Regions from separate parts of the Labrys sp. HAY1-8F genome, predicted to be linked through region 2. Evidence: predicted binding sites of a transcription regulator. Region 2 holds the regulator's gene; each other region holds the start of a gene.
The links. The regulator LexA, encoded in region 2, represses DNA repair genes until DNA is damaged. The targets are predictions, from matches to a motif close to TGTTCNNNNTGTGTTCNG.
Positions count from the first base shown of each region.

Region 1: ssb (single-stranded DNA-binding protein) is a predicted target of LexA. The motif match lies at 1,053-1,070, and genes of this name have one in related genera.
Region 3: uvrA (excinuclease ABC subunit UvrA) is a predicted target of LexA. The motif match lies at 1,092-1,109, and genes of this name have one in related genera.

Region 1 covers NZ_JBPGWZ010000002.1:611,905-614,167, reverse strand. Annotated here, with positions in the region: gene ACR9ZN_RS11885 (hypothetical protein) at 1-94, shown strand, start outside; gene ACR9ZN_RS11880 (hypothetical protein) at 358-798, opposite strand; gene ssb (single-stranded DNA-binding protein) at 1,218-1,709, shown strand; gene ACR9ZN_RS11870 (MarC family protein) at 1,848-2,263, opposite strand, start outside.
Region 2 covers NZ_JBPGWZ010000002.1:5,464,325-5,466,587, forward strand. Annotated here, with positions in the region: gene ACR9ZN_RS34335 (pentapeptide repeat-containing protein) at 1-395, opposite strand, end outside; gene lexA (transcriptional repressor LexA) at 422-1,138, opposite strand; gene ACR9ZN_RS34345 (molybdopterin molybdotransferase MoeA) at 1,251-2,263, opposite strand, start outside.
Region 3 covers NZ_JBPGWZ010000002.1:271,658-273,920, reverse strand. Annotated here, with positions in the region: gene ACR9ZN_RS10215 (HAD family hydrolase) at 1-530, shown strand, start outside; gene arfB (alternative ribosome rescue aminoacyl-tRNA hydrolase ArfB) at 615-1,058, opposite strand; gene uvrA (excinuclease ABC subunit UvrA) at 1,185-2,263, shown strand, end outside.

The DNA.
Region 1 (2,263 bases), 4.9 Mb from region 2:
GCTCAGCGCCGGCAACGGCGGTGGAGCCGCACCTGGTGCCGGCGGCGGTGACGAAGGCGGCGACGATGAAGGCGAGGGCGACAACGCCCAATAAGGAGCGATTGTCGATCCCAAGGTCGATGCAATGAATGGGGGCAGGCGCGAGCCTGCCCCTTTCGTTTGGAACCAACGGCTTTTCGCCAACGAGACGGAATCGCCTAGACTTGTAGAGACGTGCCGGAACGCAGCGTTGGGACAAGCGTTCGCATGTGAACACGCTTTGCTCGCGGCCAACGCCAAGGGGAGAGATCGAGAGCCAAAGAAAAACCCCCGCGGATCGCTCCACGGGGGTGATGATTTCGGCCTCGAAGGAAAGGCTTAGTCGGCCTTGGCTTCACCAGCCGCTTCGCCCGAAGCCGGCTGCTGGGTCGGTTCGGCGGCGCGCGCATTGTGCATCGGGCGGATCGTCTGGAAGGAGGCGCGCTCCTGAACCGCCGGACGGCCGGTCAGGCTGACGACGTCACGGCGGATCGAGGCGATCAACTCGCGGATGGAGCCGCTGTCGCCGTCGGGACGATATTCCTCGCCGAGCACGTCCAGCTTGGCGCAGAGCTCGACGGCGTTCTTGGCGGGGGCGCGGGAGATCGAATTGGCGATGGAGCGCAGCTCGGAGACCAGTTCGTCGCGCAGCCCCTTCTGGTCATCCGCATCGATGATCGGGGAAGCGAGCATGCCGCGCAAAGCGGCGCGCCGCAAACCCAGAGCCGCTACCGTGTTGGCTCCGTCGGTCGCTTCGCGCTGTTGTCCTGGTCCTGCCATTTTGCTGCCCTCGTATGGAACTAAGAATGAGTGTGCGGATCCCCTGCACGCCCAATGTGGCGAAAGAGCGATGACGGAAAGCGCGGTTCTGATTTTCGACCTGCTTGTTGGGCAAGTTATCGGGCAAAGGCAAGGTTTTCTTGGCCAGATGCCGCAGATTCCCACATGATTCGAGGCGGAACGACAGACTGCGGTATGGTGTGGTCTTTGGGGTGGTTTGGTAAGCGGATCGTTAAGGCGGGCGCTTGCATTGCACGAACAAATGTGGAACAAAACTAATTGTGCACGAAGCCAATTCCCTTGCAGGCGTGGCGCCGGGAGCATGCTAGAGCAGAAATGATGGAGGCGCCTTTCGGGGTGCCATGGGGCGTGCAGGGCGGTTCGGCCGGCACGCTGTGAAGCGAAGGAAGGAAGCCTCGATGTCGGGCTCGGTGAACAAGGTCATTCTGGTCGGTAATCTCGGCCGCGATCCTGAAGTGCGGCGGCTCAATTCGGGCGAGCCGGTCGTCAACCTCCGTATCGCCACGACGGAAAGCTGGCGCGACAAGGCCACCGGCGAACGCAAGGAGAAGACCGAGTGGCACAGCGTGGTCATCTTCAACGAGGGGCTGGCACGCATCGCCGAGCAATATCTGAAGAAGGGTGCCAAGGTTTACCTCGAGGGCCAGCTGCAGACCCGCAAATACAATGACGCTTCGGGCGTGGAAAAATATTCCACCGAGATCGTGCTGCAGCGCTATCGCGGTGAAATGACACTGCTGGACTCGCGCGGCGGCGGTGGGCAGGGTGAGGGCGCCCGGGACTATCAGGGCAATGATTTCGGCTCGTCGAGCCCGATGGAGCGCCGTCCGGCACCGGCCGGTTCGAGCAAGTTCTCCTCGGCCGACATGGACGACGACATCCCGTTCTGACGTCGGAACAGACCCGTCGACAAGGTGCCTGAAGCGCCGGTCACGTCTCGTGGCCGGCGTCTTGCTTTTGTGCGCGATCGAAGGCTCGGTCATCGCCCTGCCGAGACGGAGAAATGGTGTCGAACGCAGTGCGGGCCCTTATCCGGTCACGATCGCCCTGACGCCATCGACGATGAACTGCACCGCCAGGGCCGACAGGACGATGCCGAGAAGTCGGGTCAGCACGACATTGCCGGTGATCCCCAGCAGCTTGTTGATCACGCCGGCAAGGCGGAAGGAGACGTAGCAGCAGGCCGTCACGAAGGCGATGACGAGAAACAGGGATGCGAATTTGGCCGGCTCGCCATGGGTCTGGGCCGATAGCAACATCACGGCCGTGATGGCGCCGGGACCGGCAATCAAAGGGATGGCGAGCGGGAAGGCAGCGACATTGGAGATGAAGTCCTTGGTGATGGCGGTCTCCGCAGTCTCGTTCTTGCGCATGGTGGAGCGGTCGAACACCATTTCATAGGCGATGGCGAAGAGCAGCAGGCCGCCGGCGATACGGAAGGCCG
Region 2 (2,263 bases):
ACCTCCTCGAAAACGAGCCCGAATGCGGCGATTTCCGAGAGATCCGCGCCTGTCAGCTTGCAGCCGGTAAAAACCGCCGAGGCTGCTTTGGCGCGTCGAAAGCTGGCATTGCTGTAGTCACCCGTGCGGAATGCAGCATCTTCGAGGTCGGTGCCACGGAAATCGGCACCGCCCGCCTTGCAATTGCGCCATAGCGTATTCGCGAGCTTGGCGCCGACCAGCTTGGCATTTTTGAGAATGCAACGCTCGAACGACCAGTGGGACAGGTCGAGACGCGAAAGATCGCATTCCTCCAGTTCACAATCGACAAGGCAATACGGCGCGCGCTCCTTGAGCAACCGCTCGACGTCACGGCGTTCCAGAGCGTGGCCGCTGACTGTATGAAGGCCAGTCATTGCAAGCGAACCAAATTCGCATGCTCTCAATATCGGCGGAACAGGCCCACCAATTTACCCTGGATCTGTACCCTGTCCGGGCCGAAAATACGGGTTTCGTAAGCCGGATTGGCCGCCTCCAGCGCAATGGAGGCGCCGCGCTTGCGCAAGCGCTTCAGCGTGGCTTCCTCATCGTCGATCAGGGCTACCACGATATCGCCGGTATCGGCATGGTCCTGGCGGCGGATCAGCACGGTGTCATTGTCGAAGATACCAGCTTCGATCATTGAATCACCGCGCACTTCCAGGGCGAAATGATCACCTGAGGACAGCATTTCCGGCGTAACGCTGATGGTATGGCTCTTGGTCTGGATGGCGGAGACCGGCGTACCGGCGGCGATGCGTCCCATCACCGGGACCAGAACCGGCCGGCCGACATCCTCGTCCATTTCCGGCCTGACGGGGCGGACCTTGCCGAGATTGCCCTCGATCACGTTGGGGCGGAAGCCCCGCTGCGAAGAGGCCAGCGACAGGCCGCCTGGCACGGCGGATTCGGGCAGGCGTACCACTTCGAGCGCGCGTGCCCGGTTTGGCAGGCGCCGGATGAAGCCGCGCTCCTCCAGAGCCATGATCAGGCGGTGGATGCCGGACTTGGAGCGCAGGTCCAGCGCCTCCTTCATTTCATCGAAGGAGGGGGGCACGCCCTGTTCCTTCAGGCGCTCATGAATGAACCGAAGCAATTCGTGTTGTTTCTTGGTCAGCATGGCTTTCCCGTCGTGGCGGCCGCGAATCACGGTGAAGGTGTAAACAAAACAAGAACAGTGCTACATGTTCCTACTGTGTTCTGCAACTGTGAAGTTCAGGTTAAGGGTAGCGTCAATAGCCGGCCGCACGAAGATCGATGATCTCGCAGATATCGCCTGGTTTTGCTTCCGGCGCAAAGGGCGGCCGGACAACCAGACAGTCGGCATGCTGCATCACACTCACCAGCGACGAATCCTGCAGCGCCAGCGGTTTCACCTTGAGGATGTCTGACGTGTCGTCAAGCACGAAGCGGGCACGGATATAGTCTTCACGAACGTCGTTGGCTGGCCAAGCGCTGGCGAAGACGGCCTTGCGGCGGGACAGACCCGCATCGGCCCGCCCCAGCAACGTACGCAACAAGGGTACCAGGAAGAGGACGCCGCAGACCACCGAGGATACCGGATTGCCGGGCAGGCCGAGGATATGCATTGAGCCAAGCCGCCCGTGCAGCAGGGGCTTGCCCGGGCGCATGGCGATCTTCCAGAAGCCGAGCCGCATGCCTTCGCGGGTGAGCGCGGTCTGGATCAGATCGTGATCGCCGACCGAAGCACCGCCGATGGTGACGAGCACATCCGCCTTCTCGGTACGAGCCCGCCGAACGGCAGCTTCCAGGGCCGGGAAGTCGTCGCTGGCGATGCCGAGGTCGAGCACTTCGCCCCCCTCGGCCTCGACCAGTGCCCGAATGGCGAAATTGTTGGAGGCGACGATCTGATTCTCGCCGATGGCTTGACCGGGCAGTACCAATTCATCGCCGGTCGCGAGAATAGCAACTTTGGGGCGGCGGCGGACCGGCAGGGCAGGATGATTCATGGCCGCGGCAAGCGCTATGTCGCGGGGACCGATGACGGTGCCTGATGTCAAAGCCTCCCGTCCTTCGGCAAAGTCCAGGCCACGGGCCCGGATATGCTGGCCGAGCCTGGCCGCCGCCTCCACGATGACGCGATTGCCCTCGCGGCTCGTGTGCTCCTGGATCACCACTGTGTCGGCGCCATCCGGCACGGGCGCACCCGTGAAGATGCGAACGGCCTGGTTTTCGCCAACTCGTCCGGCGTAGCCATGCCCCGCCGCCGATTCTCCGATCAATT
Region 3 (2,263 bases), 5.2 Mb from region 2:
AGCGCTTTCTCGGTCTGACCCAGGAAGCCTTGGAAGAGCGTTTCGAGCAGGATTTCGGGCTCAAGCTGCCACCGGACCATGCCGAGACTACGCGCCGCATGCTTCGGGCCGCCTATGTGGCGCGTCTGGAACCGATTCCGGGCGTGCGCGAAGTGCTCCAAACCCTGCCGATGCCCTTTTGCGTGGCTTCCAACAGCCCGCCGGCCAAGCTCGGTCTCGGCCTCAGCATCACCAACCTGTTCGAGCTCGTCTATCCCAACATCTTCAGCGCAAATCTGGTGGCACAGGGAAAACCGGCCCCGGACCTGTTTTTGCATGCCGCGAGGGCTCTCGGTGTGGATCCCGCCAAGACCGTGGTGGTCGAGGACAGCGTGGTCGGCATCAAGGCAGCCAAGGCCGCCGGCATGACGGTGATCGGCTTTGTCGGCGGACTGCATCATATGCCCCCCAGCGAGGAAACCCTGGTGGCAGCCGGTGCCGACTACATCGCCGAGACGATGGACGAAGTGAAGGCGCGCATCCTGGCCTGATCCCGGCAGTCTGCCCCGAAAAGCAAACGGCGAAATCTCAAAAGCTCCGATTTGCCGGGCCCGGGCTTCGTCCTCGGCCGGACCTCAATCCACGGAGAACTTGCCGCCACGCAGCGATTTCACGTTTGAGCGGCGCGATTTCGATTCCAGCCGCCGCGCCTTGGCGGCCTTGGAGGGCTTCGTCACCTTGCGGGGCGGCGGCGGCGGCGTGGCGGCCTCCCGCAGGAGAGCGACCAACCGCTCGCGCGCGTCCTCGCGATTACGCTCCTGGGTGCGGAAGCGCTGGGCAACAATCACCAGCACGCCCTCCTGCGTCAGCTTCCTGCCCGCCAGCTTCTGGGCACGGATGGCGATGTCGTTCGGGAGCGAGGGCGACCTGCGGATATTGAAGCGCAACTGCACCGCCGTCGACAGCTTGTTGACATTCTGTCCGCCGGGCCCCGAGGAGCGCACGAAGTCCTCATCGATCTCGCGCTCGTCGATGAACAAGGTGGGGTTAATCTCGATCATGGCGCGTGCATAACCCATCGGAACTCGGTGTGCCGCAAAATTTTGCGGATAAGTTCACGAATTGTTCTTGTTTTTTCACCAGCCCTCCTTCAATTTGCGAGCCAAAGCGCCTATCTCTCGACAAAAGCCCACAGGATCGTCCGTATGTCTGGCCGCCCCATCTCCGGCAGCGCTGTTCCGTCGCCTGCCGACCGCCGCTTCATTACCGTGCGCGGCGCGCGCGAGCACAATCTCAAGAATGTCGATCTGGAAATCCCGCGTGACAAGCTCGTGGTGTTCACCGGCCTGTCCGGCTCGGGCAAGTCCTCGCTCGCTTTCGACACCATCTATGCCGAGGGACAGCGCCGCTATGTCGAGAGCCTTTCGGCCTATGCGCGCCAATTCCTCGAAATGATGCAGAAGCCGGACGTCGACCAGATCGACGGCCTGTCGCCCGCGATTTCGATCGAACAGAAGACGACCTCGCGCAATCCCCGCTCGACGGTGGCGACAGTCACCGAGATCTACGACTATATGCGCCTGCTCTGGGCTCGTATCGGCATTCCCTATTCGCCGGCGACTGGGCTGCCGATCGAAAGTCAGACCGTCAGCCAGATGGTCGATCGCGTCATGGCCATGCCAGAGGGCACCAGGCTGTTCCTGCTCGCGCCGGTGGTGCGCGGGCGCAAGGGCGAATATCGCAAGGAACTCGCCGACTTCCTCAAGCGCGGCTTCCAGCGTGTCAAGATCGACGGTACCTTCTACGAGATCGCCGACGCCCCCGCCCTCGACAAGAAGCTCAAGCACGATCTCGACGTGGTGGTGGACCGCATCGTGGTGCGCGCCGATATCGCCAGCCGCCTGGCTGATTCCTTCGAGACGGCCTTGGAGTTGGCCGACGGCATCGCCGTGGTCGAACTGGCCGATCAGAAGGAGGCCGACGGCTCATCCAAGCGCGTGATGTTCAGCCAGAAATTCGCCTGCCCGGTTTCCGGCTTCACCATTCCGGAGATCGAGCCCAGGCTGTTCTCCTTCAACAACCCCTTTGGCGCCTGCCCGTCCTGCGACGGCATCGGCACCGAGATGACGGTCGATCCCGTCCTGGTGGTGCCCGACGAGACCCTGTCGCTGCGCAAGGGCGCGCTGGCGCCTTGGGCGAAATCCACCAGCCCCTATTACAGCCAGACCGTCGACGCCCTCGCCAAGCATTACAAGTTCGGCGTGACCACGCCCTGGAAGGACCT